One region of the Amycolatopsis ultiminotia genome, then DNA from elsewhere that is predicted to be linked to it. Evidence: riboswitches for the same ligand, from Rfam matches in the RefSeq annotation. Region 1 holds a riboswitch; each other region holds the start of a gene.
What was found. A riboswitch is a leader RNA that binds a small molecule or an ion and turns the genes downstream of it on or off. The one in region 1 is predicted to bind cobalamin.
Positions count from the first base shown of each region.

Region 1 (7,111 bases):
TTCACGATGTCCACGTCGCCGAACCGGTCGCCGTCCTCGGTGGTGGCATGGCACAGCGCGGAGAACAGGTCGTCGCCGTCGGCATCCCGCTTCGCGGGCAGGTTCGCGGCGAAGTAGCGCTCCAGCAGCCGCCGTCCGCGCAACCCGGCGGCCCACCGGCCGCCCGGCACCGGACGGCGCACCAGAGCGGTTCCGGCCCGGACCGAGTTCACGAACGCGCGGTTGATCCGTGCCGCGTCGAACGCTCCGCCGGAGGACGGCAGATCCATGAACACCCGGGTGGCGACGTCGAGTGTGAGCTGTTTGAGCGCCCAGTACAGCCGGGGCCGCCCGCCGTCGCCCCACGAGCGGACCCCTTCGCGCAGCGGCGGTGCCATCTGCGTGACGTAGCGGGCCAGCCGGTCGCGGGTGAACGCCTGCTGCATGATCCGCCGGTGCAGGTGGTGCTCGCCGAAGTCCAGCAGCATCAGCCCGCGCTCGAAGAACTGCTCGATGAAGAACTTCCAGCCCTCCTGGGAGAAGGCCTTGTCCTTGTTGACGAGCGCGATCCGGGTGGCCTCCGGTCCGGATAGGGACACGATCCGGCGGCCGAACGCACCCATCCAGGACACCGGGCCGTACTGCTCGAAGCGGCGAAGGCTGAAGTCGAGGCCGAAGCGCATCATCTCCGGCACGTGCCCGACCACCGGCGGACCGTCGTCGCCGAGCACCGGGCGCAGGCCGCTGCCCGGCGGAGGTGCGGCCAGTTCGCGCACCGGCCACCGCGAGCCGAGCCACCGCTCGTCCACGGTGCGGGGCAACGGGATCGCGGTCAACGGGGGCACCCGGCCCCGCAGCGTCCCCGCGACTCCGGCGATCCGGTCGACTGCGCTGGTCATGCCGAGCACCTCCGGGCGAGGAAACCACTGCCGTTCCACGGTGCGCTCTTGTTGACGCGGTGACAATACCTCCGAGCTGGCCCATCCGGGTGATTCGGCACAAACCGGCCGGACGGCGGGAGCCCGCCGTCCGGCCCGGTCTCAGCGGGCTCCGCCGCGCAGCTGCCGAGTAGTGCCGACGATCAGCGAGCTCCGCCGCGCAGCTGCCGAGCGGCAGCATTGATCGGCGGGATTCACCGCGCGGCGCCGACAATCAACGGGCTTCGCCGCGCAGCTGGCGTGCGGCGGCGACCAGATGCCGCAGTGCCGGTTCGACCTCGGCGTACCTGCGGGTCTTGAGCCCGCAGTCCGGGTTGATCCACAGCCGTCCGGCGGGTACCGCGGCGAGTGCGGTCCGCACCAGACCGGTCACCTCACCGGAGTCCGGCACTCGCGGCGAGTGGATGTCGTAGACGCCCGGTCCCACCCCGCGGGCGAACCCGGCGCCGGTGAGATCGGCCAGTACCTCCATTTTGGACCGTGCGGCCTCGATGCTGGTCACGTCGGCGTCCAGTGCGTCGATCGCGGGCAGCACCTCGCCGAACTCCGAGTAGCACATGTGCGTGTGGATCTGCGTGCTGTCCGCGACGCCCGAGGTGGCCAGCCGGAAGGCGTGTACCGCCCAGCCGAAGTACGCCTCGTGCCCGGCCGCCCGCAGCGGCAGCAGTTCGCGCAGCGCGGGCTCGTCGACCTGGACGATCCGGATGCCCGCGGTCTCCAGATCGGCCACCTCGTCGCGGATGGCCAGTGCCACCTGCCGCGCGGTGTCGCCGAGCGGCTGGTCGTCGCGGACGAACGACCACGCCAGGATGGTCACCGGGCCGGTCAGCATGCCCTTCACCGGACGGCCGGTGAGACTTTGCGCGTAGCGGGCCCATTCCACCGTCATCGGCTCCGGCCGGGACACATCGCCGAACAGGATCGGCGGGCGCACGCACCGCGAACCGTAGGACTGCACCCAGCCGTGTTCGGTGGCCGCGAACCCGGCCAGCTGCTCGGCGAAGTACTGCACCATGTCGTTGCGCTCCGGCTCACCGTGCACGAGCACGTCGAGGCCGAGGTTCTCCTGCAACCGCACCACGCGTTCGATCTCGGCGCGCATGGCGGTCCGGTACTCCTCGTCGCGGAGCCGTCCCGCGCGGTGCGCCGCCCTGGCCCGGCGGACGTCACCGGTCTGCGGGAACGAGCCGATCGTCGTGGTCGGCAGTGCGGGCAGGTCCAGCGCGGTCGACTGGGCGAGCACCCGCTGCGCGTACGGCGGGCGGATCGCGTCCTTCTCGGTCAGCCCGGCGATCCTGGTGCGGACGGCCGGATCGGTCGGCTCGGTGGCCCGCGCCCGGTCGGCCACCGCTTCACGGGCGGGCGTGAGATCCACGTCCGCGCCGGCGAGTGCCCGGCCGAGCAGCACGACCTCGTCGACCTTCTGCCGGGCGAACGCGAGCCAGCCCCGCAGCCGCGGATCGAGCCGCGGTTCGGCGGCCACGTCGTAGGGCACGTGCAGCAGCGAGCACGACGTGCTGACACCGACCCGTGCGGCAGTGTCCAGGAGCCGCCGCGCCCGGACGAGCGCACGGTCGGGATCGGTGCGCCACACGTTGCGCCCGTCCACCACCCCGGCCAGTACCTCCTTGTCCCGCAGTGCGCCCTCCGCGGCCACGGCGTCCACAAAGGACTCATCGGTGACCAGGTCCACGGCCAGTGCGTCGATCGGGGAGCGGGCCAGTACGCCCAGCGCCCGGCCGAGCCCGCCGAAGTAGCCGGCCACCAGCAGTTTCGGCCGGTCGGCCTGTTTTGCCAGCACGTGGTAGGCGCGGGTGAGCGCGTTCAGCTCCGGAGTGCTTCGGTCGGCGGCGAACGCAGGCTCGTCCAGCTGCACCCACTCCACGCCCTCGGCCCGCAGCTGCCGCAACAGCTCGGCGTAAGCGGGCAGCAGCTCGTCCAGCAGGTCCAGCGGCCGGAATCCGGGCGTGTCCGGTTTCGCCAGCAGCAGGAAGGTGACCGGGCCGAGCAGCACCGGACGCGGGGTGATGCCGAGCGCGCGGGCCTCGCGGACCTCGTCGACCGTGGCGGTGCCGGTCAGCGTGAACCGGCTGTCCGGGCCCAGCTCCGGGACGAGGTAGTGGTAGTTGGTGTCGAACCACTTCGTCATCTCCAGTGCGGGCGCGTCCGGCACCCCGCGCGCGGCGGCGAAGTAGGTGTCCAGCGGCGACAGGCCGAGCCGGGTGAAGCGCTCCGGCAGTGCACCGAACAGTACGGCGGTGTCCAGCACCTGGTCGTAGTGCGAAAAGGTGCCGGACGGGATCGAGCCGAGACCGGCGTCGCGCAGTGCGGTCCAGGTCTGTTCGCGCAGCTGCCCTCCGGTGGCCAGCAGCTCGTCCTCGGTCCCGGTGCCGGCCCAGTAGGCCTCCAGCGCCCGCTTCAGTTCCCTGGCCGGCCCGATCCTCGGGTAGCCAAGAACGGTGGTGCCGATCGTGTTCACAGCATGCATCCTCACGTGCTCGCCGGAAGAGTCCGGGCACGCGGCAGCCGTGCTTCGGTCGCGCCCTGTCCCACGAGGCCCGGACTCACGCACGCCGTCGGCGTGCGTGCCACGGGCAGGTCTTCGGACTCGTGGGCGCCGGGCACGCTCCTACTCGCCGTCGCTTCCCGGGCGCTGGCGCCCAGTGCTGGACCACATCCTCGTGGTGACGGCTTTCGTTCCCACTCACCGCTGCGGGGCAGTCCCGGAATCGCACCGGGTTCCCTCTTGCCTCGCCCGGACGTGAAAAAGCTCGGCCACGCCCTGGCGAACCAGTGGCGTGGCCGAGCTTAGCCGCAGCGGTCAGTCCCAGTCGAGGGCGCCGCCGGACTGGTACTCGATGACCCTCGTCTCGAAGAAGTTCTTCTCCTTCTTGAGGTCCATCGCCTCCGACATCCACGGGAACGGGTTCTCGTTCTCGCCGAAGATGGGGGCCAGCCCGATCTGCTGCGCCCGCCGGTCGGTGATGAAGTGCATGTACTGCTCGCACAGCTGCGCGGACAGTCCCAGCATACCGCGCGGCATGGTGTCGCGGGCGTAGGAAACCTCCAGCTCACAGGCTTCTCGCAGCATCCCGCGCACCTCCTGCTGGAACTGCTCGGTCCACAGGTGCGGATTCTCGATCTTGATCTGGTTGATGCAGTCGATGCCGAAGTTCAGGTGGATCGACTCGTCGCGCAGGATGTACTGGTACTGCTCGGCGATGCCGACCATCTTGTTGCGCCTGCCGAGCGAAAGGATCTGCGCGAACCCGGTGTAGAACCACATGCCCTCGAAGATCACGTAGAACGCCACCAGATCACGCAGGAACGCGGTGTCGGCCTCCGGTGTGCCGGTCTTGAAGTCCGGGTCCTCGAGGTGCTGGGTGTACTTCAGTGCCCACGCGTCCTTGTCCGAAATGGACGGAACCTCGCGGTACATGTTGAACAGCTCGCCCTCGACCAGGCCGAGGCTTTCGCAGATGTACTGGAAGGTGTGCGTGTGCACGGCCTCCTCGAAGGCCTGGCGCAACAGGTACTGGCGGCACTCCGGGTTGGTGATCTGCCGGTACACCGCGAGCACGATGTTGTTGGCCACCAAGGACTCCGCGGTGGCGAAGAAGCCGAGGTTGCGCTTGAGCATCTGCCGCTCGTCCTCGGTCAGCCCGTCGGTCGACTTCCACAGCGCGATGTCGGCCTGCATGGCGACCTCGGTCGGCATCCAGTGGTTGTTGCAGCCGGCCAGGTACTTCTCCCACGCCCACCGGTACTTCATCGGCAGCAGCTGGTTGACGTCGGAGCGGGCGTTGATCATCCGCTTGTCGTCGACGTTGATCCGGGCCGCGCCGACCTCGATCTCGCCGAGGCCGGTCGCGTCCGTGGTCTCCAGGTTGGTCATGTCTTCCGGGTTTCCTTACTGGCAGGCTTCGCAGTCGGGGTCGTCGATCCGGCACGCGGCACCATCGGTGGCGACGAAGTCGACGTCGTCCACCTTCGGCGCGGCCTTGGTCTCCGGCTCCGCGGCAGGCGGGGTCGCCGGGACCGCGGCGGCAGGCGAAGGGGAGGGGCTGGGCGAGGGCGCCGGTGCCGCCGCCGGGCCGGCCGCGGGAGCCGCGGCCGGGGTGGCCGAGACCGCGTTCAGCTTGCCGTCGGTGCCGCGCAGGGTGCTCTTCTCCACGTGCGTCGCGGACTGTGCACGCAGGTAGTAGGTGGTCTTGAGGCCCTTGTGCCAGGCGTAGCGGTACAGCTCGTCGAGCTTGCGGCCGCTGGGTGCGGCGATGTACAGGTTCAGCGACTGCGCCTGGTCGATCCACTTCTGCCGCCGTGAACCCGCGTCCACCAGCCACTTCGACTCGATCTCGAAGGCTGTGGCGTAGAGCGCCTTGAGCTCGTCCGGGACCCGGTCGATCCGGCCGAGGCTGCCGTCGAAGTACTTCAGGTCGCTGACCATCACCTCGTCCCACAGCCCGCGTTCCTTGAGCGAGCGGACCAGGTGCGGGTTCACCACGGTGAAGTCACCGGACATGTTGGACTTCACGAACAGGTTCTGGAACAGCGGTTCGATCGACTGGCCCACGCCGCAGATGTTGGAGATCGTCGCGGTCGGCGCGATCGCCATCACGTTGGAGTTGCGCATACCCACGGTCTGCACCCGACGGCGCAGCGGTGCCCAGTCCAAAGTGGACGAAGTGTCCACGTCGAGCGCGTCGCCGTCGCGGGCGTCGATCAGCAGCTTCATCGAGTCGATCGGCAGGATGCCGCGGCTCCACAGCGAGCCCTCGAACGACTGGTAGCGGCCGCGCTCCTCGGCGAGGTCGGTGGACGCCGAGATCGCGTAGTAGGAGATGTGCTCCATGCTCTCGTCGGCGAACTGCACCGCGTCGTCCGAGGACAGCGGCAGCCCCAGCTCGAACAGCGCGTCCTGGAAACCCATCAGTCCCAGCCCGATCGGCCGGTGCCGCAGGTTGGACCGGCGAGCCTCGGGGATCGTGTAGAAGTTGATGTCGATCACGTTGTCCAGCATCCGGACCGCGGTGCGCACGGTCTGCTCCAGCCGCAACGTGTCGAGGCCCGCCGGGGTCACGTGCTTGAGCAGGTTCACCGAACCGAGGTTGCAGACCGCGACCTCTTCGGAGTTGGTGTTCAGCGTGATCTCGGTGCACAGGTTGGAGGAGTGCACCACGCCGATGTGCTGCTGCGGCGAACGCAGGTTGCACGGGTCCTTGAAGGTGATCCACGGGTGCCCGGTCTCGAACAGCATGGTCAGCATGCGCCGCCACAGCTCGACCGCGCGGATCTTGCGGAACACCTTGATCTCACCGCGCTCGGCGGCCGCCTCGTACTCGCGGTAGCGCTCGGCGAACGCGGTGCCGTAGAGGTCGTGCAGGTCCGGCGTCTCGTTCGGGGAGAACAGCGTCCACTGCGCATCGGCCTCGACGCGGCGCAGGAACTCGTCGGGCACCCAGTTGGCGGTGTTCATGTCGTGCGTGCGCCGCCGGTCGTCGCCGGTGTTCTTGCGCAGGTCGAGGAATTCCTCGACGTCGACGTGCCAGGTCTCCAGGTACGCGCACGCCGCGCCCTTGCGCTTGCCGCCCTGGTTCACCGCGACCGCGGTGTCGTTGGCGATCTTCAGGAACGGCACGACCCCCTGTGACTGGCCGTTGGTGCCCTTGATGTGCGCACCGAGGCCGCGGACCGGGGTCCAGTCGTTGCCGAGACCGCCGGAGTACTTGGCCAGCAGCGCGTTGTTCTTGTACGCCTGGAAGATCGAGTCCAGATCGTCGTCCACAGTGGTCAGGAAGCAGGACGAGAGCTGGGCGCGCGTGGTGCCCGAGTTGAACAGCGTCGGGGTGGAGGCCATGAAGTGGAAGGTGGACAGCAGTTCGTAGAACTCGATCGTCCTGCCCTCGCGGTCGTCCTCGCGGATCGCGAGGCCCATCGCAACGCGCATGAAGAACGCCTGCGGCAGTTCGAACCGCACCCCGTCGTGGTGCTGGAAGTACCGGTCGTACAGCGTCTGCAGGCCGAGGAAGCCGAAGTCCAGGTCGCGTTCGGGGCGGATCGCCGCGGTGATCCGGTCGAGGTCGAAGGTGGCCAGCTGCGAATCGACCAGCTCCAGTTCGATCGCGCGGCGAAGGTAGCTGCGGAAGTACGGCGGGTATTCGCCGGTCATCTCGTCCTGGCTGGCCTGGCGCGGG
Region 1 is NZ_BAAAZN010000002.1:547,927-555,037, forward strand. It holds gene ABD793_RS07425 (cytochrome P450) at 1-878, opposite strand, end outside; gene metE (5-methyltetrahydropteroyltriglutamate--homocysteine S-methyltransferase) at 1,132-3,405, opposite strand; cobalamin riboswitch at 3,494-3,727, opposite strand; gene ABD793_RS07435 (ribonucleotide-diphosphate reductase subunit beta) at 3,739-4,812, opposite strand; gene ABD793_RS07440 (ribonucleoside-diphosphate reductase subunit alpha) at 4,828-7,111, opposite strand, start outside.

Region 2 (7,111 bases), on a different contig from region 1:
CTGGTCGGTCAGGCCGAGCCGGCGGCCGAGGGCGAACGCTTCGCTGACCGCGATCATCGAGATGCCGAGTATCATGTTGTTGCAGATCTTCGCCGCCTGTCCGGCACCGGTCTCACCACAGTGGACGATCTTCTTGCCCATCTGCGCCAGACAGCGTTCAGCAGCGGTGAACGCCGCTGACGGGCCACCGACCATGAACGTGAGCGTGCCGGCGGTGGCGCCGACCACCCCGCCCGATACCGGTGCGTCGAGGGCAAGGTGCCCTGCGGCGGCGGCCAGGTCGGCAGCGGTGCGGGCGTCGGCGACCTCGATGGTGGAGCAGTCGAGAAACAGTGTGCCAGGCGCCGCGGCGGGGACGATGTCACGATAGCAATCCAGGAGATGCTGTCCGCTGGGGAGCATGGTGATGACGACGTTCGCCTCGACGACTGCGGCGACTGCGGAGTCCGCAATGGACACTCCGTTGTCCTCCGCTGCGATGCGGGTCTCGGCCACCGGATCGTAGCCGGTCACCTTCTCCCCGGCTTTGACCAGGTTGGCGGCCATCGGCCCGCCCATGTTCCCGAGTCCGAGGAAAGCGATGCTCATCGGGGCACTCCCGTCCATTCTTCGTTGCCCAGGTTGGCGAAATGGCGTTCGACCAGTTCGTCGTCGACCTCGGCCAGGGTCGCCGGCGACCATCGGGGTGCCCGGTCCTTGTCGACGACCTGCGCACGGATGCCCTCGATGAACTCCGTGGAGGTGAACGCACGGTGCGAGATCCGGTACTCCTGCGCCAGTACTGCTTCCAGGTCCGGCAGAGCCGCCGCAGTGCGCAGGGCGCGCAGGGTGACTTTGAGCGCGGTCGGGGACTTGCCGTCGATCTCCTTGGCCGCGGCCACGGCCGAGTCGCCGCCATCGCGCAGTCGATCGAGGATCTCTTCGACGGTGCCGGCGGCGTAGCAGTAATCGATCCACGTGCTTTCGGTGGCAAGCGCACTCGGCGGCGGCGGATCGGCGACCGTCGCGATCGCCGCGTCCGGTGTGTTCGTGGCGAGAGCGTCGAAGAGATCGGGCAGTCTTGCGGCCGGTACGTAGTGGTCGGCTAGTCCACAGTGGATTGCGTCGGCGCCGGACAGCCGGACTGCGGTCAGCGCAGTATGCGTGCCGAGTTCGCCGGGAGCGCGCGAGAGCAGGTAGGTGCCGCCGACATCGGGAACGAATCCGATGCCGACCTCGGGCATGGCGATCCGCGACCGGCCGGTGACGATGCGGTGGCTGCCGTGTGCAGACACCCCGACCCCGCCGCCCATCACGAGACCATCCATGATCGCGAGGTAGGGCTTGGGATAGCGGGCAATGGCCGCGTTCATCCGGTATTCGTCCGCCCAGAACTCCAACGACGCGGTGCCTGCCGCCTTCGCATCGTCGTAAATGGACCGGATATCGCCGCCGGCACACAGTCCGCGGTCACCGGCGCCGTCCACGACCACTGCGCGCACACTCCGGTCGTCGCGCCATTGGTCGAGGTGGACGGTGATCGCGCGGACCATCTCGTGGGTCAGGGCATTGAGCGCGCGGGGACGGTTGAGCGTGATCCGGCCGATCCCGCTGTGCACGAGGAATTCGACGTCGCTCACACGGCCTCCTTCAACATCCGGCGGGAGATGATCACCCGCATGATTTCATTGGTCCCTTCGAGGATCTGGTGCACCCGCAGATCGCGGACGATCTTCTCCAGCCCATACTCGGCGAGGTAGCCGTAACCGCCGTGCAACTGCAGCGCCTGGTTGGCGACCTCGAATCCGGTATCGGTGCAGAACCGTTTCGCCATTGCGGCGAGCTGAGTGGCGTCCGGCTCGCCTTGGTCGAGCGCATCCGCGGCCCGCCACAGCAAGGTCCGGGCGGCTTCGAGGTCGGTGCGCATGTCGGCCAGCCGGAACTGCAGGGCCGATGCCTCCGACAGCTTTGCGCCGAACGCCGAGCGTTCGGACAGGTATCGGACTGCCTTGCCCAGAGCCGCTTCCGCCCCGCCCAGTGAGCACGCTGCGATGTTCAGCCGTCCACCGTCCAAAGCGGACATCGCCACCGTGAAGCCGCCGCCTTCTTCGCCCAGCAGCGCCGTCGCGGGGACACGGGCGTTTTCGAAGACAACCTGCCGGGTGGGCTGGGCGTGCCAGCCCATCTTGACCTCGTTCGGGCCGAACGACAGCCCGGGGATGTCCCGTTCGACGATGAACGCGGAGATTCCGTGCGGACCGGGACCACCGGTGCGGGCCAGTACGACGTAGACGTCGGAGGCGCCCGCACCGGAGATGAACTGCTTGACCCCGTCGAGGACGTACTGGTCTCCGTCCCGCCGTGCGCGGGTCACGAGAGCGGCGGCGTCCGAACCGGTACCGGGCTCGGTGAGGCAGTAGCTGCCCAGCGACTCCATTGTGGACATACGAGGCAGGTACCGGTGGCGCTGGGCGGCATTGCCGAACCGGTTGATCATCGTGGTGACCATGTTGTGGATGGACACGTAGCCGGCGATCGAGGGACATCCGGCGGCCAGTGCTTCGAACACGAGCGTCCCGTCGAACCGGCCGAGCCGGGAGCCGCCGACGTCCTCGGGCAGGTACATCCCGCCGAGGCCGAGCTGTGCTGCTTTGCGCAGTACATCGACCGGGAAGTGCTTGGCCCGGTCCCATTCCACCGCGTGCGGGGCGAGGTGTTCGGCCGCGAACTCCGCGGCGGTGTCCCGCAGTGCGCGTTGTTCTTCGGTCAGTCTCATGACCTGCCTCAGTCCATCGTCGGGATGACAAACGAGGCTTCTTCCTTGATGCCCGACGGCCACCGCGAGGTGACGGTCTTCGTCTTGGTGTAAAACCGGACCGAATCGGGGCCGTGCTGATTGAGGTCGCCGAATCCGGAGCGTTTCCAGCCGCGGAATGTGTGGTAGGCGATCGGGACCGGGATCGGCACGTTCACGCCGACCATGCCGGTGTTGACGCGAGCGGTGAAATCGCGGGCGGTGTCGCCGTCGCGGGTGAAGATCGCGACGCCGTTGCCGTACTGATGTTCACTCGGCAGCCGCAGTGCCGCCTCGTAATCGGTGGCACGCACCACCGACAGGACCGGGCCGAAGATCTCCTCCCGGTAAATGCGCATGTCCGGCGTCACGTTGTCGAACAGGCAGCCGCCGAGGAAGAAACCGTTCTCGTGACCGGGTACGGTCCGGCCGCGGCCGTCGACGACCAGTTCGGCGCCTTCGGCGATGCCGACCTCGAGGTAGTCGCGGACGCGCTGGACGGCCTCGGCGGTGACCAGCGGACCGAAGTCGGCGCTCTCGTCGTGCGCGGGGCCGATCTTCAGCGTCTTCACGCGTTCGGCTAGTCGCGCCACCAGCGCGCCGGCGGTCGCCTCGCCGACCGGCACCGCGACCGAAATCGCCATGCAGCGCTCGCCTGCGGAACCGTAGCCGGCGCCGATCAGCGCGTCGACGGCCTGGTCGAGGTCGGCGTCGGGCATGACGATCAGGTGGTTCTTGGCCCCGCCGAAGCACTGTGCGCGTTTCCCTTGTGCGGCAGCGGTTGTGTAGATGTACTCGGCGATCGACGACGAGCCGACGAACCCGATCGCCTCGACCCGGGGATCGGTGAGCAGCGCGTCGACGGCTTCTTTGTCGCCGTTGACCACCTGGAAGACACCCGGCGGCAGCCCGGCCTCGCCGAACAGCTCGGCCAGCCGCAGCGGCACCGAGGGGTCGCGTTCGGACGGCTTGAGCACGAAGGCGTTGCCGCACGCGATCGCGGGCGCGGCCTTCCACAGCGGGATCATCGCGGGGAAATTGAACGGCGTGATCCCGGCGACGACACCAAGCGGCTGGCGCATGGAGTAGACGTCGATGCCGGTGCCTGCGGAGTCGGTGAACTCGCCCTTGAGCAGGTGCGGGATCCCGATCGCGAACTCGACGACTTCCAGACCGCGCTGCAGGTCACCGCGGGCGTCGGCGACCGTTTTGCCGTGCTCCGCGGAAAGCATCCGCGCCAGACTGTCCTCTTCGGACCGGACAAGATCGAGGAACCGCATCAGCACACGGGCGCGGCGCTGTGGGTTCCAGCGCGCCCACTCGAGCTGGGCATCGGCCGCGACGCCGACCGCGGCGGCGACCTCCCCGGCGGAGGCGAGCGGCACCCTGGCCTGGACGGCGCCGGTACTGGGGTCGAAGACGTCGGAGAACCGCCCCGAGGTGCCGGGAACGGGTTTGCCGCCGACGAAGTGCTGGAGTTCGGTGGTCATGAAACGCCTTTCGCGAGAGCGCAGGACGGACTGCCCGGGGCGCACAGGTGGTGGCCGGGTCGACGGGCAGGCTGAACTACCGCCGGTGCGGCGGTGGTCCGGCGTCTTTCGCGCAGGCAGGAAGAATCCGCATGCGTTCAGCTCCATCCTCGTGGACGAACACGGACATCTGCGGCCGGTATCCTGGCTCCCGGATCCGCGGCGCCCCAGGCCTTCCCGGCTCGCGCCAGTGGCCGTCTTCCCGGTGGAACACCGCTCCCCGGTCACAGTGGCGGGACCGCACCGGACTCGCACCGGCTTCCCTGCACCGCAGACCTGAGGACACCATATAGTAGGAAGTCCAACTATGTCGACTGTGCCGGAAATCTCCCCCAAAGCGCATACCGAAGACCATCTCGAAGCCTGTCGCCAGTGTGCTGCCGGGCGTCGCTCTCCGGCTCGGAGTGCCTGTATGGTCGCCTCGCTCGTCGCCTTGCGGCCGATCGCTCGACGCTCGGATTTCTGCCGGGTGCCCGCATGAGTGCTCGCCGGAGCCTCCGTGGACCTGCCCTGAACCTGACCGGTGAGGTCGAAACCGGTCTCGATGATGCGACGAGGCGTGTCGAGGTTTCGGACGAACAACCTGTCCAGCTGAACCCGCACCTCAGTAAACATAGGTTCTTCCGGTGAAGCTTGTGGCTTCCGCAGACGGCAAACGAGCCGCTCGGCAAGGTGTTCACGCGCCTGCCGCGGGATTCGGTCGCATTGCGTTTGCCTCTGCGTTGCCGTCGGTTGCCCGCGGCGCCGCGAGGTTGACGAGTTCCCACGTGTGCGTCTCAAACGAGCGGGAGTGTGACTTGAAAAGCTTCGATGTTCTGTGCCTCTGTGCCTCTGTGACCCGGCCGCCGCAGGGCAAGCTGTTTCGCGACCCGCGCACCCAGGATGCGATCCAAGCTGTGCAGGCGAACATGGGCAAGGCGAAGGGGTGAGCACTAGCCCCCGGACGCTCCTGAGGGATGTTTCCTAGCGGGACGGGATTGCCGACGGCCGACCTGGGCCGCCGGCGGCTTGATCGACGATCTCGACGCGGTCGTGTGTTCATCCTTGGCACCCTCGGGTACCGCGCACCGTGTCGAGGGAGGTTACCGGCTCAGCGGCCGGTGGGGCTTCTCCTCGGGGAGCGACCACGTTGGGTGGGCGCTGGTCGGCGCGGTGGTGCAGGAGGGCGGCGGCACGCCGTCGCACGTTCGAACGTTCCTGGTGCCGCAGAGCGATTTCGTCGTTGAGGACGTGTGGCACGCCGTCGGACTGCGGGGCACCGGGAGCAACGATCTGCACATCGCCGAGGTCTTCGTGCCGGAGCATCGGACGTTGAGTGCGGCGCAAGTGGCGCTGCCGGAGTGTCCGGGGCACGCGGTGAACCCGGAGCCGCTGTACCGGATGCCGCTGGCCACGATCTTCACGACCTCCATTTCGGTTGCGATCGTCGGGATGGCCGAGGCCGGCCTTGCGGCGTATCTGGATGCCACGCGCAAGCGCATCCGGGTGGTCGGCAACCAACGGGTCGCCGAGGATCCCTTTGCGCAGGTCCGCATTGCCCGTGCGGCGAGTGCGGTCGACGGGGCGTGGCTGCAGTTGACGCGCAATGTTGCAGATGTCTACACGTGCGCCGAATCGGGCGAGGACACGCCGCTGGGACTGCGGACGCGGCTGAGGCGAGATCAGCCGCTTGCCACGGAGCGGGCCGTCGGTGCGGTCGACCTGGTGATGGAGAACGCGGGTGGCAGCGCGATGCGATCCGGTGGCGCACTCGAGCGCATCTGGCGGGATGTGCACACCGGACGGGGCCACGTGGTCAACGACGTGGAAAGCGCGCTTGCGATGTTCGGCCGGGACGCGCTCGGTCTCGAGGTGACCGGCGCGATGCTGTGACGTGGGTGCTCGGCGACTCGGGCTCGGTGCGCCAGGAGGATTGACATGCTCGAAATGAGGACTGCCGGCGACCCCGGACGGTCACTCCGGCAGGCGGTCGGATGCTTCCCGTCCGGGGCGGTGGCCTTGGCGGCGACGAGTGGCGGTGTTCCATCGGGCTTTTTCCTGAACTCGTTCACCTCGGTCTCGTTGGCGCCGCCGCTCGTGTCCGTCTGCGTCCAGCACACCTCGAGAACGTGGCCTGAACTACGCCCCCGTCGGCGATTGGGGCTCAGCGTCCTGGCCGCAGGCGACATCGGGAGCGCTCGGCAATTGTCGAGCCGAGACGGTGATCGCTTCCGCGGAATCGGCTGGGAAGCCACGGTGGAGGGGAGCGTGTTCATCTCCAGCGCCACCGCATTCCTGGACTGCCGGGTGTACGAGGAACTCGAGGCAGGCGATCACGTACTCGTGCTCCTGGAAGTGCTCGGATGCAGTGCGGACCCGACGCGGCCCCCGCTGGTCTTCCACGCCAGCCAGTTCCGGGCACTCGCGGCACACACCACCGAGAGGGTGTGATCATCGGGTGCCTCGCCGTCGGGTCCGCCATGCGGGCGGCGGAAGTCGCGCCATTCCTGGAGTTCGGCGTTGAAGGCGGTGACGTCTCGCCGGCGACGCGGTCGAAACGGCTCAGCAGCACGCTCAGCGTGCTCGGGCCGTGGAACCGAATCCGGCATCGGCTTCTCGCACAGGAGCATCGGTTCCCGTCGCTCTCCCGGTCGCGGCGGCAGTAGACCGCGTCCATCGAGGTCAGGCACGATCCGTCGGTATCTCTGCCCAGCTGGGGGATGTCGGACATCGGACATTGAGTCTGATGTCCGCTCTTGTATTGTCGGGATCGGTATTCATCGCCCGTCGCGAGCCGGCCGTCGGCCGCGACGTGGTCGCCGGGTGCGAG
Region 2 is NZ_BAAAZN010000018.1:153,539-160,649, forward strand. It holds gene mmsB (3-hydroxyisobutyrate dehydrogenase) at 1-588, opposite strand, end outside; gene ABD793_RS32965 (enoyl-CoA hydratase/isomerase family protein) at 585-1,619, opposite strand; gene ABD793_RS32970 (acyl-CoA dehydrogenase family protein) at 1,616-2,755, opposite strand; gene ABD793_RS32975 (CoA-acylating methylmalonate-semialdehyde dehydrogenase) at 2,764-4,263, opposite strand; cobalamin riboswitch at 4,420-4,607, opposite strand; gene ABD793_RS32980 (hypothetical protein) at 5,100-5,231, shown strand; gene ABD793_RS32985 (acyl-CoA dehydrogenase family protein) at 5,455-6,174, shown strand; gene ABD793_RS32990 (flavin reductase family protein) at 6,229-6,732, shown strand; partial or broken gene ABD793_RS42865 (alcohol dehydrogenase catalytic domain-containing protein) at 7,010-7,111, opposite strand, start outside.
Region 2: linked by a shared signal. The riboswitch ahead of ABD793_RS32975 (CoA-acylating methylmalonate-semialdehyde dehydrogenase) and the one ahead of metE (5-methyltetrahydropteroyltriglutamate--homocysteine S-methyltransferase) in region 1 are both predicted to bind cobalamin.

Region 3 (7,111 bases), on a different contig from region 1:
GCGAGGTCGATCAGCGTGTTCACCGCGATCGCGACCACCCCGGTGATCAGCACGATGGCGAGGATGACCGGCTGATCGCGGTCGCCGATCGCCTGGATGAGCGCAGACGCGACGCCGGGGAGCACGAACACCGCCTCCACGATCAGCACCCCGGACAGCAGACCGTCCCCGGTGCGGCCGAGTTCCTGCAGGGCCGGGCCGAGCGCGTTGGGCGCGACATGCCGCAGCAGCAACGAGACACCGCCGACCCCGAGCCGTCTCGCCTGGCAGATGTAGGGCTGCGCGAGTACGTCGATCACCCCGGCCCGGACGAGCCGCACGAGCGGAGCGGCCACCCTGGCGACCATCACGATCAACGGCAGCACGAGATACCCCGGTTCGGCCAGCATGGTCGCCACGTCGACGCCGAGGAAGGTCGCCGGGAACAGCCGCAGGCGCACCGCCAGATACGCGACGAGCAGCACCGAAAGCACGAAATCCGGGATCGAGTCGAAGACCACGCTCACCGTGGTGATCACCCGGTCCCGCACCGAACCGGGCTGCAGTCCCGCGGCGAACCCCGCCGACACAGCCACCGGCAGCAGCACGACGGTGGTCAGCGCGGCCATCAGACCGGTGACCGCAAACGGTTCGGCGAGCACCGTTGCGACCGGTTCGCCGCTCGCGTAGGAGGTGCCCAGGTCCCCGGTGACCACATGGCCGAGCCAGCCGAGGAACCGGGTGACCGGAGCGAGGTCGAGCCCGAGCACATGCCGTCTCGCCGCCCGTTGCTCTTCGCCGAACAGGTCGCCGCCGCGGGCGTCCGCGGCGTCGCCGGGCAGCAGCAGTGCCAGTCCGAACACCAGCACGACCAGGACCAGCACCTGCCCGGCACCGAGCACCAGCCTGCGCAGCACGAACCGGGCGAGCACGGCGGGATCAGCGGATCCCGGCGAGGATGCGGTCGTCGCCGACCTGCCACACCGGAGCGGCCTCGGCGAACCCGGCCTCGCGCAGGAAAGCCAGGTAGTCGTGCACCGACGGGCGATCCGTGACCTCGTGCGCGAATCCGCCTGCCCGTGCGGCCACCAGCTCGGCCAGCTCGGGCGCCGCCTCGACGGCCGCCCACCACGCCGCCCAGTCCTCGGCACGCCGCACCCCGGCCCGCGTGGCACGCCGCCTGGTCAGCGCCCTGGCCAGGGTGTCGAGCCGGGGACCGGCGGCACCCTCGTACAGGTGGTCCGCGTCGACGAACACCCCACCGGAGGCCAGCTCCTGTCCGCAGACCGCGATCAGGGCACGCAACGGTTCCCGGTTCATCCAGTGCAGTGCCGTGGTGCTGACGAACGCGTCCGGAGCGCGGGACAGGCCGAGTTCGGCAAACCAGCCGGGCTCGCGCAGATCGGCGGACACGGTGCGGAACCGCTCGCCGCCGTAGGCCAGTCCGGCCAGGCCCAGCAGCAGCGGGTCGGCGTCCACGCCCACCACGGTCGCGCCGGGGAACCGGGTCAGCAGCCGCTCGGCCAGCGAACCGGGACCGACGCCGAGGTCGACGATCAGCGGATCCGGCCGGTCGATCAGCTCCTCGAGGACGTCGCCGAGTACCGCGAACCGTTCTTCCCGGTCGGGCAGGTAGTACTCCTGCTGGCGATCCCAGCGGTCGAGCCAGTACCGGGCCTGCCCTGCGGTCAGTTTCGTCGGCGGGGTCATCGGGACACCTTGTCGAATCGGGCCCAGTTCAGCGCGTTGGGCACTCCGGCGGGGATCGCCCGGTAGTCCGCGGGCGCGGCGTTGTTCCAGGAGGAGATGCCCCAGAACACGAAGCCGCCCCGGTCGTACAGGATTTCGTGCATCCGGTGGTAGAGCGCGGCCCGCCGCGCTTCGGAGGCAGTGGCCAGCGCCGTGGCGTACAGCTCGTCGAACTCCGGATCGCTCCAGTTGGTGCGGTTCTGCGGGGAACCGGTCAGCAGGCGGGAGGCGAAGTGGTTGGGGACGGGCAACGGTCCGGACTGGCCCATGGTCAGCTGCCCGGTTTTCAGCGCTTCGGAGTAGTAGGTGTCCCCGGATCCGACGCGCACCCGCACCGTGACACCGCTCTGCTTCGCCTGCTCCGCGAACAGGTTCGCCGCCTCCACGAACCCGGTTGCCGCGGGTGCGGTGAACAGGTCGATGGTCAGGTTGGGCACACCTGCCTTGCGCAGCAAGGCTTTCGCCGCATCCGGATCGAAGGTGTGCTGCGGCAGGTCGTCGGCGTGGTACTGGAATCCCTTGCCGAACACGTCGTTGGAGATCTGGCCGTCGCCCTGCAGTGCCACGGTGACCAGTTCCTGGCGGTCCACCATCCGCATCAGCGCACGCCGCACGTCGGCGTTGTCGAACGGGGGCCGGTCGGTTTTCATGGCGAAGTAGTAGATCCCGCTGTTCGGCGTCGCCTGGACGCGCAGGTTCCCCGCGCCGCGCGCCGTTTTCGCCGCGGTGGGGGTCAGCTCGTCCGCGAAATCGGCCTGCCCGCTGCGCACCGCGGACAGCCGGGCGTCGTTCTCCGCGCCGAGGATGCGCAACGTGGCGATCTTCGGCGCACCGTCCCAGTAACCGTCGTAGGAAGTGGCCACCATCTCCCGGCCCGGCCGGAACGACTCGAACCGGAACGGCCCGGTGCCGACCGGACGGCTCAGATCCTTGGTGCCGTTGCGGATGATCCGGGTGCCGTAAGCCGCGAGCGCGGTGCGGAACTCGAACGACGGCCGTTTCAACGCGATCTCCGCAGTCCGCTCGCCGATCTCACGGGACTGCCCGAGATCGACGAGGTCCAGCGTCGAGGCGGCGATGAACGGCTGCCGCCCGGCCGGACCGAGCACCCGGGACAGCGTGAAGAGCACGTCCGCGGCGGTGGCCTTGGTTCCGTCGTGCCACCGCGCGTCGCGCAGGGTGACCCGCCAGCGGGTGCCCTCGGCGTTCGGCTCGGCGGAGGCGGCGAGCCGAGGCACCGGCCGCATCGTGTCGTCGACCTCGAACAGCCCGTCGTACAAGGCTTTCAGCCGCACCTCGTCGATGAACAGGTGACTGGTGCCCGGGTCCAGGCTTTCGTCCGCGCCGGAGCCCTTGAACACCGCGGAGAAGGAGTCGATGCCGCTGCCGGCGGCCTGCGGACCGGCACAGGCACCCGTCAGCGTGCCCGCCGCCAGTCCGGTGCCCAGCAGGAAGCCGCGCCTGCTCAGCGCCCGTGTGCCGCCGGGGTTCGATGCCATCGCCGGACTCCCTCGCGCCGGGCCCGCACCAGGCACGAGAGCACAGGAGAAGCACCGCCCGCGGGCGGTACTCCGGCCCGTGCGCCACCCGCGTGGCACTGACCGATTATCCGATCCCGTGGAGGTATCTGGCTCCGGCCCGTGCAGCGGACCTCACAGTTGCGGGGCAGCCCCGGAATTCCACCGGTCTTCCCTCCACGTTCCCCGGTGATCCTAACCGGTGAGCACGCAGTCGCCGCACTTCGGGCCCGCGTGATCCGGTGCGGCGCGGTAGATCAGGCAGCAGCTGCGCCGGCGGAACCGGCCACCGGTGCGGGTCGCGGTGCCGGCCAGCGCCGGAAGTCGTTCCAGACCACCGAGAAGCTCCGTGATCGCGGCTGTCCACTCCGGACGCTGCGAGCGCAGCACGGTGGCCGCCCCGTTGAGCGCGGACGCGACGTTCCCGCGCCGGACGTTCTCGGCCAGTGAGAAACCGGCCACCGCGCGATCGAGCCGCGCCACCGGGCCCTGCAGGATCCGCTCGTCGAACGCGGCCACCACGGCCGGCGGACGGCCGATGGCGTTTTCCCGCAGGGACAACGGAACCGCACCACCCACGGTGGGCTGCCACCAGGCACCGGCGAAATCCGGGACGCGGCCGTGCCCCGCCGCGAGTGCGAGTGCGGGAGAGCAAAGCCGGGCCACCATCCCGAGATGCGCGACCGACGCGGCAACCCGCAGCTCCACCCGGCCGCCGCCGGCCGCGAGCACCTCCTGCACCCCGGCGACCCGCTGCCGCAGCACCGGACCGTCGTCGAGCACTTCCGCCAGCGGCCGCCACGGTTGCGCGGGCTCCGCACCCGGTGGATGCGAGTCGAGTGCGAAGAACGGCCCCAGCCCGGAAAGCAGGTTCACGCCGGTGCAGCGGCCTTCGCCGGGCGGCCGCCGTACAGCACCCGCTCGGCGAGCGGACCGAACACGAGCCCGATCGTGGCCCACAGGATCACCTGTGCCAGCACCGAATACAGCCGGAACTCGAAGAGCGTGTCCGCGGGGAACCCGGGATAGACTATCCGGCCCGCCGGATCCTTCAGCGGCAGCGGCGTTTCGGTGGCTTGTGCGCCGTACTCCGCGACATTGCCGGAAAGTTCGCCCAGCGCGGGCAGCAGTGCCAGCAGGATCGCCGACAGCACCACGAATCCGGCCCCGGCGGCGAGCGTCGCGTTCCAGTTGCCCAGTTTCCGCGCGAGCCGTCTGCCCGCCAGTACCGCGGCCACCAGGAACAGCACCGACGCGGCGACCACGAGGAGGTACAGCCCGGTGCGCGCACCGATCGTGCCGGGGTGGCCGATCGCGGGCGGATTGGCCGGATACTTCAGGAACGGCACCAGGTACAGGCTCAGGAATCCGGCGCCCGCCACCAGCAGCGCGAGCACGCGGGCGCGGACCCGGCCCACCCGGCCGAGCAGCACCGTGTACACCACGGTGCACAGTGCGCCCATCGCGACACCGAACAGCACCAGGCCGACGCCGATGCCGAGATTGCCCTGGACCGCCCGGCTGAACACCTCCGGGCCCTCGGAGTCGATCGGCAGCCCGGCGGCCTTGTCCAGCGCGGCCTGCGCTTCGTCGCGGCCGGCTTCGTAGTCGATGGCCGCCTGGATCTGCGGTTCGGCGAAGATCCGCGCGAAGACGAACGCGAGCAGCCCGCCGAGTGCGCCGGCGAGCAGCCCGCGCAGGATGAGTTTCTTCTCCATGTGCCGCGTCAGTGGCAGGGGAAGCCGAGGAAGTGCCTGGCGTCGTGCACGAACTCGTGCACGTGGGTGTCACTGCCGAACAGTGACACCGCGCCCTGGTCCACCCCGATGAAGTAGTAGAGCAGCAGCGCCGCCAGCACGGTCAGGCCGAGCCACAGCACGGCCTTCGAGACAGGCAGGACGACCGGGGTCGAGCGGTCGGCCGGAATACTGGTCATCGTGTTCTCCTTCGGGATGACGCGTCCCCTGCGGGTGGAACAAGCGACGGCCCCTCGACCTGACTCGCCCTCCGGGAAGGGCTCACAGTGGCGCGACCGTGCCGGTTTCCCACCGGCTTCGGGAAGCCGCCGCGCGTGCTGAACGCTACGACCGGCCACGTCGGCAGTCAATCGCCCGGCAGGTGGCCGACATCACCGGCCGCCGGCCCGACACCCGGCACGGCGAGACCCGGCGACCGCGCCCCGCACCGACCCGGCGACCGCCACGTCTCGACCCGGCGGCCACTGCGGTGACCGGACCGCACCACCGGCTCTGGCACCGGCCTGCCGGATCGCCCTGGTGCCGGCCCGCCGACTTGCCCGGGAGACCGGCACGGTGCGCGGTACGGGCATCGGCGCGGGGCCGTTCGGGCAAGGCGTCGCGGCGCCCGGCCCAGCACGTTGACACCGCCTTCGTCCGCGGTGCTACGCTCAATCCACTTTCACTAGTTAAGTAGGTAAATAGGGAGGTGCCGTTCATGGCCGAACCGACCGATCGCCGGATCGTCCGCCGGGTCACCGCCGGGGCCGCGCTCACCGCCACTGCGGCCATCGCGCTGGCGGGCACCGCTTTCGCCGCCGCGGATCCGGCAGCGGGCCGGGCACAGGATCCGAACCCGGTGCAGGTGCGCACCGCCGGCTATCCGCTGGAGGTCCGGCTGACCACGCCCGCGGGCGACGGCTACTCCACCGTCCAGGCTCCCGGCACCAGCCACGGCTACCCGGGCCCGTCGCACACCTGGAGCACGGTCTCCTTCGGCAGCAACGAAAAACCGGTCGTCGGCTATGCACCGCTCCAGCCCGGGAAGACCTTCACCTGCACCGCCGGCGGGAGCGCCGCCCGGCCGCGGGTGACCTGCGGGTACTGAGCGCGGCCGGAGCCCTATCGTGACGAAGGAAACGGGGACAGGGGACATGACCATGACCGACGGGCAGCCGGTGGTGCTGGCCGAGCGGCTCGGCAAGCGCTACCGCCGGGGCTGGGCACTGCGCGACTGTTCGCTGCGCGTGCCCGCCGGACGGATGGTCGGCCTCGTCGGGCCCAACGGCGCGGGCAAGAGCACCTTTCTCGGACTGCTCACCGGGCTGCTGCGGCCGGGGGCCGGGCGGGTCGAGGTGTGCGGCACCGAACCGTCGGGCCGCCACCCCGATCCCCGGATCTCCTTCCTGTCCCAGGGGAAACCGCTCTACCCGCAGTTCACCGTGGAGGATCAGCTGCGGTTCGGCCGGTCCGCGAACCCCACCTGGGACCAGGCGCACGCGGAGGAGTTCCTCGCCCGCGGGCACGTGCCGGCGGGTGCCCGGATCGGCACGCTCTCCGGCGGGCAGCGCATCTGGGTGGCGCTCGCCGTGGCGCTCGGCACCCGCCCGCGGCTGGTGCTGCTGGACGAACCGCTCGCCGATCTCGATCCGGTGGCCCGCCGGTCGGTGCTCGCCGCGCTCGCGCAGCAGCGGCAGCGGCACGGCACGACCGTCGTGCTGTCCTCGCACGTACTGGCCGAACTGGAAGAGGTGTGCGACCACCTGCTGTTGTTCGCCGCGGGCCGGGTCCGGCTCGCCGGGGACGTCCGGGAGCTGCTCGCCGGGCACTCCGTGCTGTCCGGGCCGCGCACCGGCCCGATCCCGGTCCCGGCCCGGTGCGTGGTCGACGCGGCGAAGACCGGCCACGGCACGCAGCTGCTCGTCTCCCCCGGGCCTGCCGCGCTCGCGGATCCGGCGTGGCGGCACCGTCCGCCCACGCTCACCCAGCTCGCGCTCGGGTATCTCCGTTCCGCACACCAGGAGGTGGCCGCATGATCTGGGTGGCCTGGCGCCAGCAGCGCGCCCAGCTGATCTTCCTGCTCGTCCTGCTCGTCGCCGGGTACGCGGCGATGCTGCTGCTGCGCGGGTC
Region 3 is NZ_BAAAZN010000001.1:492,222-499,332, reverse strand. It holds gene ABD793_RS02280 (ABC transporter permease) at 1-911, opposite strand, end outside; gene ABD793_RS02275 (class I SAM-dependent methyltransferase) at 919-1,689, opposite strand; gene ABD793_RS02270 (ABC transporter substrate-binding protein) at 1,686-3,227, opposite strand; cobalamin riboswitch at 3,331-3,471, opposite strand; gene ABD793_RS02265 ((2Fe-2S)-binding protein) at 3,441-4,121, opposite strand; gene ABD793_RS02260 (CbtA family protein) at 4,118-4,963, opposite strand; gene ABD793_RS02255 (CbtB domain-containing protein) at 4,972-5,181, opposite strand; cobalamin riboswitch at 5,213-5,327, opposite strand; gene ABD793_RS02250 (hypothetical protein) at 5,700-6,089, shown strand; gene ABD793_RS02245 (ABC transporter ATP-binding protein) at 6,109-7,017, shown strand; gene ABD793_RS02240 (hypothetical protein) at 7,014-7,111, shown strand, end outside.
Region 3: linked by a shared signal. The riboswitch ahead of ABD793_RS02270 (ABC transporter substrate-binding protein) and the one ahead of metE (5-methyltetrahydropteroyltriglutamate--homocysteine S-methyltransferase) in region 1 are both predicted to bind cobalamin.

Region 4 (7,111 bases), on a different contig from region 1:
TGTTGGACGCGTGGCCGGAGGACAAACCGGTGCCAGAGCGGCTGCGGCGCATCTACTACGCCGGCTCACCGATCGATCGGGGAACTTTCCACGAGGTGACCGAAGTGTTCGCCGGACGGCTGGTGCAATCCTTCGCGCAGATGGAATCACCGATGTTCTTCACCGTCCTGACCGAAGACGATCACCGAGAAGCGATCCGTACGCCGGATTCGCCGCTGATCAAGTCGGCCGGGCGGGTGCTTCCCGGTGTTGAGCTGCGCATCGTCGACGAGGAAGGCCGGGCGGTGGACGGGGATGCCGGTGAGATCCTCGCCCGAGCGCCCCAGACGATGAACGGCTACTGGAACCGCCCGGAGGCGACCGAGAAGGCACTTGGCGAAGGATGGCTGCACACCGGCGATGTCGGCTACTTCGACCGCGACGGTTACCTCTTCGTGGTCGACCGCACCAAGGACATGATCGTGACCGGCGGTTCGAACGTCTACGCCCGGGAGGTGGAAGAAGTCCTCCTCGGCGTCCCCGCGGTCAAGGAAGCCGCAGTGATCGGTACGCCGCACCGGGTGTGGGGCGAGGCGGTGACCGCCGTGCTCGTACCGGCAGGCGACGATCGTGATAACGAGGCGGTCGTGGCGGCGTGCCGGGAGCGGCTTGCGGGCTACCGGGTGCCGAAGCGAATCGAGTGGGTTGACGAGCTCCCGCGCAACGCCTATGGCAAGGTACTCAAGCGTCGGCTGCGGGACGAGCTGGCACTGGCGGAGTGATCAAGCTGCACAGAACTGGCCATCTAAGTCAAAACTAACAATAGTTTTCGCTCGGTGATCCAGGCCCATGACTTGGATCGAGCTAACCTCGTGCCGACACCATTTCTCCTGGTGCAGGCTGTTTACTATCGTACCATCGGCGTGCGGCGTGTCGGGATGTTGTGACCCAGTTGACAGTACTGCTACTGTCAATAAACAAACAGTTGTTCGTTTGAAGGGCACGTACAATGACGTCGATCGCTCCCAAACTCGATGACTACGCGACGAAGTACGAGCATGTGCGGCTCGAACGTCACGACGGCATCCTGCAGGTGACGGTGCACACCGATGGCGACAGTCTGGTGTGGACCGGACTGGCGCACGATGAGCTCGCCTACTGCTTCAACGACATCGCCTGCGATCCGGGGAACAAGGTCGTGGTGCTCACCGGTGCGGGCGGTTCTTTCTGCGCGCAGATCGATTTCGCGAAGTTCAACCTTGGTACCGCAGCGGACTGGGCGCACATCCTCTTCGAGGGCCAGAGGTTGATCAACAACCTGCTGCTGATCGAGGTCCCGGTCATCTCGGCGATCAACGGTCCGGTGCTGGTGCATCCGGAAGTCCCGTTGCTCTCGGACGTCACTATCGCCGCCGACCACTCGACGTTCCAGGACTCGCCGCATTTCCCGTCCGGCATCGTCCCAGGGGACGGCGCACACACGGTGTGGACGCACATCCTCGGTCCGCAGCGTGGCCGGTACTTTCTGCTCACCGATCAGAAGCTGGAAGCCAAGCAGGCGCTCGACTACGGCGCCATCAACGAAGTGGTTCCCCGGGCCCAGGTGCTCGACCGTGCCATGGAACTGGCCCGCGGCATCGCTGCGAAGCCGGATCTGACTCGTCGTTACGCGCGCGTGGTCCTGACCCGCGAGATCAAACGGTTGGTCCAGGACCAGCTCAGCCTCGGTCTCGCTCACGAAGCGCTGGCCGCGCTGTCGCTCTAGCGGCACCGGCTCTCCGGAGGCATTTCTCCGGCAACTGCGGCGGGTCTGTCAAACGAGCGGTGTAACTCGGGTTGAAGGGGACTACTTGCGTCCGGTGGCCAGGCGGCCGTCGAAGGCAATCTCGAACGCGTTCAGCGTGGGTTTCCACCGCATCGTCCAGCGTTTCCGGCCGGTGCCGGTGGGTCGAGGCTCATGATCGCCAAGTAGACGCACTTGAGTGCGGCCTGCTCGTTCGGGAACTGCCCGCGGGCCTTTCACCGCGCGGCGGATGCGGGCGTTGACGCTCTCGATCGCGTTGGTCGAGCAGATCACCCGGCGGATCTCGGGATCGAACGCCAGGAACGGCACGAACTCCGCCCACGCGTTGTCCCACAACCGCACGATGGCCGGGTCTCGTGCGCCCCACGTCGCGGCGAACCCGGCGAACCGTTCGCGGGCGGCGGCATCGGTCGGCGCGGTGTAAACAGGTTTGAGCGCCCTGGCGATCGCGGCCCAGTGCTGACAGCCAGCGTAGCGGAAGCTGTTGCGCAGCAAGTGCACCACGCAAGTCTGGGCGATGGTCTGCGGCCAGACGGCGGTGATCGCGTCCGGCAGTCCGCTCAGATCGTCGCACACGACCATGAGCACGTCGGCGACACCGCGATTCTTGAGTTCGGTGAGCACGTGCAGCAAGTACTGTGCGCCGGCGCCGTCGCCGGCCCACAACCCGAGGATGTCTCGGCGGCCTTCGCAGGTCACCGCCAGCGCGACATAGATCGGCCGGTTGGCGGCCTTGCCGTCGGTGGATCTTCACGTGGATCGCGTCGATGAAGATCACTGGGTAGACCGCCAGGTCTACCATCAGGGTTTCGCCGACTCGTTGGATGTGCTCGCCGCCATCTGCAAGGCTCATCCCCGCTCCGCCCGCGCAGCCTGCACGACATGGTCGACGGATACGTCACCGCCGCCCACTGCGATCACCCGGAAACCGGCTGCGCGTCAGCCGCCCTGGCAGCTGACACCGGACGCCACGGCGTCGCAGCCCAGGTCGAGTACCAGAGCGGGCTTGAGGGCTACATCAGTGCCATCACCGCGATGCTGCTCGATCGCGCGCACCAATCCGGCACCGAACTGAGCGTGGCGGAAGCCCGAAAGCAGGCAGTAGCACTGTTCTGCCAGACGGTCGGCGCGCTAGTGGTCTCCCGCGCTGTCGCCGAGGTCGATCCCGGACTGTCCGACGAGGTCCTGACAGCCAACCGCAGGCAGCTCAAGCAGTGATAGAGGAGGCCCTGGGTGGGCCCGACATCTGCGGTCCGGAAGGCGATCAGCACGCCAAACGCAGTTGCGTGTGTTGCGCACCTACCTGTTTCGCGCTGCCTGCGCCGAACGTATGGGTGGCACGACTCGCTGCGGTCACACTTTGCTGCGCATGGGCACCGGAAAGGGATGCGCCCTCGAAGGCCACCTGTCGCTACGCACCATCGCCCACCATTGCAACCCGTCCCGGGTTGACCCCGGCGAGGGGGAGGCTCGGCTCTCAACACACGCAACCGGACATCCTGGCCGGCGTAATCCGCGAGCACAGATCACCTGTCGTCCGATGCCCTCGGCCGGACTGCGCTAGCCGAGGTCGAGGTGGCGCTGCTGGGAGCGCCGCGATGACCAGGCTGTGGGAGTGGAGCCGTGCGGATCCGTGTCGGTAGTTGGGTTGATGATGTTAGCTGGCCGTTGGCGGTTCGTGCGGAACCGCAGAGCATGCAGTATGGGCTCCACGTGCCGTTCGTGTTTATCGAGGTCATGCAGCTGTTGGTCGTGATCGTGCCGGCGAACTGTCCGGAAGCGGTAGGGACACCAAAACGCTTGCCACGTTCTCGGCCGTTGACGCCGGGCTCGGGCCGCTCGGCGCGGGGCGGCGGGCATTGAGACGGTGTACCTCCTGCTGGTGCTGGCTGAGCGTGTTTTCGGCACGGAGTTCGGGCAAGTACCACGGCTACCTCTCCTACGTGCCGGGCGCGCCGCTGCTGGACAACCTCCGCCGCTCACCGTCTTTACGCGGCTGACGTCGACTGTGGGCTGGGATACCGGCCGCGCGACCACCAACACCGTCGCGATCTCCGTCCTCGGCCGGTTTATCTACGGGACAGGCCTTTCCTTGATCCGCCACTCAGATGAGGGGTACGGCACGCTCGACATGGTAGGACTTCCTACTTTATGGTGTCCTCAGGTCTGCGGTGCAGGGAAGCCGGTGTGAGTCCGGCGCGGTCCCGCCACTGTGACCGGGTAGTGCCGCCTCACGAGGAGTGGTCACTGGCGGGAGCCGGGAAGGCCGGGGCGGTGCGGATCCGGGAGCCAGGATACCGGCCGCAGGTGTCCGTGTTCGTCCACGAGGATGGAGCTGAACGCATGTGGCTGATACCTGCCTGCGTGAAAGATGCTGTGCCACCGCGAGATCCGTTGGCTGATCCGCGGTAGTTCCTTCGGCTTCGCCTGCCCGCGTACCTCGGTGCCCGGGTGGCTCCGTCCTGCGTTCCTTCGCGAAAGGCTGGCCCATGACCCCTGAACTCACCCATTTCGTCGGCGGCAAACTGGTTCCGGGCACGTCCGGGCGGTTCGCCGACGTCTCCGACCCCAGTACCGGTGCCGTGCAGGCGCGCGTCCCGCTCGCCTCGGCTGCCGAGGTCACCGCTGTGGTGGACGCGGCCGCCGAGGCCCAGCGCGAGTGGGCGCGGTGGAACCCACAGCGTCGCGCCCGCGTGCTCATGAAGTTCCTCGACCTGGTCCGCGCCGACGAAGATCGCTTGGCGCGGCTGCTTTCTTCCGAACACGGCAAGACGGTGGCCGACGCGCGCGGCGACATTCAGCGTGGGCTGGAGGTGGTGGAGTTCGCCGTCGGGATTCCGCATCTGCTCAAGGGCGAGTTCAGTGACAGCGCGGGCACGGGGATCGACGTGTATTCGATGCGCCAGCCGCTGGGGGTAGTCGCGGGCATTACGCCGTTCAACTTTCCGGCGATGATTCCCTTGTGGAAGGCGGCACCGGCGATCGCGTGTGGCAACGCGTTCGTGCTCAAACCGTCCGAACGCGACCCGTCCGTGCCGTTGCGGCTGGCGGAGCTGTTCGGGGAGGCGGGTCTGCCGCCGGGGGTGTTCTCCGTGGTCAACGGTGACAAGGAGGCCGTGGACACGCTGCTGGTGGATCCTCGGGTGGAGGCGCTGGGGTTCGTGGGTTCGTCGGACATCGCGCAGTACGTGTACGAGCAGGCCGCCGCGCACGGTAAGCGCGCGCAGTGCTTCGGCGGGGCGAAGAATCACATGATCGTGATGCCTGACGCCGACCTGGATCAGGCTGTGGAAGCCCTTATCGGGGCGGGTTACGGCTCGGCTGGTGAGCGGTGCATGGCGATCACGGTCGCGGTGCCGGTCGGGGAGGCCACGGCTGACGCTCTGGTGGAACGGCTGGCCAAGCGAGTGCGGGGCCTGAAGGTCGGGGCGTCGCTGGATGAGAGTGTCGACTTCGGACCGCTGGTGAGCGCGGCCGCGGTGCAACGCGTGCGGGACTACCTCGACATCGGGATCGCCGAAGGTGCAGAGCTGGTCGTGGACGGCCGGGACCTCACGGTTCCCGGTCATGAGAACGGGTTCTTCCTCGGCGGCTGCCTGTTCGATCGGGTGCGGCCGGAGATGCGGATCTACCGTGAGGAGATCTTCGGCCCGGTGCTGTGCATCGCCCGTGCGGCCGATTACGAGGAAGCGTTGCGGTTGCCGAGCGAGCATGAGTACGGCAACGGTGTCGCGATCTTCACTCGTGACGGCGACACCGCGCGTGACTTCACCGCGCGGGTGAACACCGGCATGGTCGGGGTGAACGTGCCGATCCCGGTGCCGATCGCCTATCACACGTTCGGCGGCTGGAAGCGTTCCGGCTTCGGCGACCTCAATCAGCACGGCCCGGACTCGGTGCGATTTTACACCAAGACCAAGACTGTGACGTCGCGCTGGCCCTCGGGGGCCAAGGAAAGCGCGAGCTTCGTCATGCCGACGATGGCGTAGACGATGCGCCTCACGGAAGAACAACGAGCGCTGCGGGATACGGCGGCCGAGTTCGCGACCGAGCATCTGGCCCCGCGCGCGCTGGAGTGGGACCGGGACAAGCACTTCCCAGCCGGCATGTTACGCAAGGCGGCCGGGGTCGGGTTCGGTGGGCTGTACCTGCCCGAGGACGTCGGCGGCAGCGAGCTGGGCCGCCTCGACGGGGTGCTGGTCTTCGAGGCGCTTGCCGGTGGGTGCCCGTCGATTGCCGCGTACGTGTCGATCCACAACATGGTCACGGCGATGATCGACCAGTTCGGCGATGACGCGCAGCGGCGCCGGTACCTGCCGCGGATGGCCACTATGGAGGATCTGGGCAGCTACTGTCTCACAGAGCCCGGGGCCGGGTCGGACGCCGCGGCGTTGATTACGCGGGCCCGGCGCGAGGGCGACGAGTACGTGCTTGACGGGGTGAAGCAGTTCATCTCGGGTGCCGGCACGTCGGCGGTCTACGTGGTTCTCGCTCGCACCGGAGGCCCTGGTGCGCACGGGATCTCTGCGTTCATCGTCGAACGGGACACACCCGGGCTGAGGTTCGGGCCCAACGAGGCCAAGATGGGCTGGAACGCCCAGCCCACCTGCCAGGTCGTGTTCGACGGCGTGCGCGTGTCGGCCATGGCACTGCTCGGCGGCGAAGGCGGCGGTTTCCGGGTCGCCATGTCCGCATTGGACGGTGGACGGCTCAACATCGCCGCCTGCTCGCTCGGCGGCGCGCAGACGGCGCTGGGCAAGGCCGTGCGGCATTTGACCGAGCGCTCCGCGTTCGGTGCGCCGCTGGGGGAGGCGCAGGCGCTGCGGTTCCGGCTTGCCGACATGCGCACCGAGCTGGAGGCGGCCCGGACGCTGCTGTGGCGGGCCGCCGACGCCTACGACAGTGGGGATCCTGAGGCGACTGCGCTGTCGGCGATGGCGAAGCGGTTCTGTACCGACACCGGGTTCGATGTCGCTAACCAGGCGCTGCAGCTGCACGGCGGCTACGGCTACCTCGCGGAGTACGGGATCGAGAAGATCGTCCGTGACCTGCGGGTGCACCAGATCCTCGAAGGGACCAACGAAATCATGCGGGTCATCATCTCCCGCCGGATGCTGCAGGAGGCATCATGAGCGACGTCGAGTTCGTTGTCCACAGTGGCCTCGGTCGGATCACGCTGAACCGTCCGAAGGCCCTCAACGCCTTGACCCACGACATGGCTCGTGCTGTCACCGAGCACCTGCTGGAGTGGGCCGGCGACCCGGCCGTGCGGGCGGTCGTGGTGGACGGTGCCGGCGACCGTGGGTTGTGCGCCGGCGGGGACATCCG
Region 4 is NZ_BAAAZN010000001.1:141,723-148,833, forward strand. It holds gene ABD793_RS00680 (class I adenylate-forming enzyme family protein) at 1-761, shown strand, start outside; gene ABD793_RS00685 (enoyl-CoA hydratase/isomerase family protein) at 989-1,744, shown strand; partial or broken gene ABD793_RS00690 (IS256 family transposase) at 1,822-2,570, opposite strand; gene ABD793_RS00695 (hypothetical protein) at 2,666-3,001, shown strand; cobalamin riboswitch at 3,929-4,103, shown strand; gene ABD793_RS00700 (CoA-acylating methylmalonate-semialdehyde dehydrogenase) at 4,273-5,772, shown strand; gene ABD793_RS00705 (acyl-CoA dehydrogenase family protein) at 5,776-6,915, shown strand; gene ABD793_RS00710 (enoyl-CoA hydratase/isomerase family protein) at 6,912-7,111, shown strand, end outside.
Region 4: linked by a shared signal. The riboswitch ahead of ABD793_RS00700 (CoA-acylating methylmalonate-semialdehyde dehydrogenase) and the one ahead of metE (5-methyltetrahydropteroyltriglutamate--homocysteine S-methyltransferase) in region 1 are both predicted to bind cobalamin.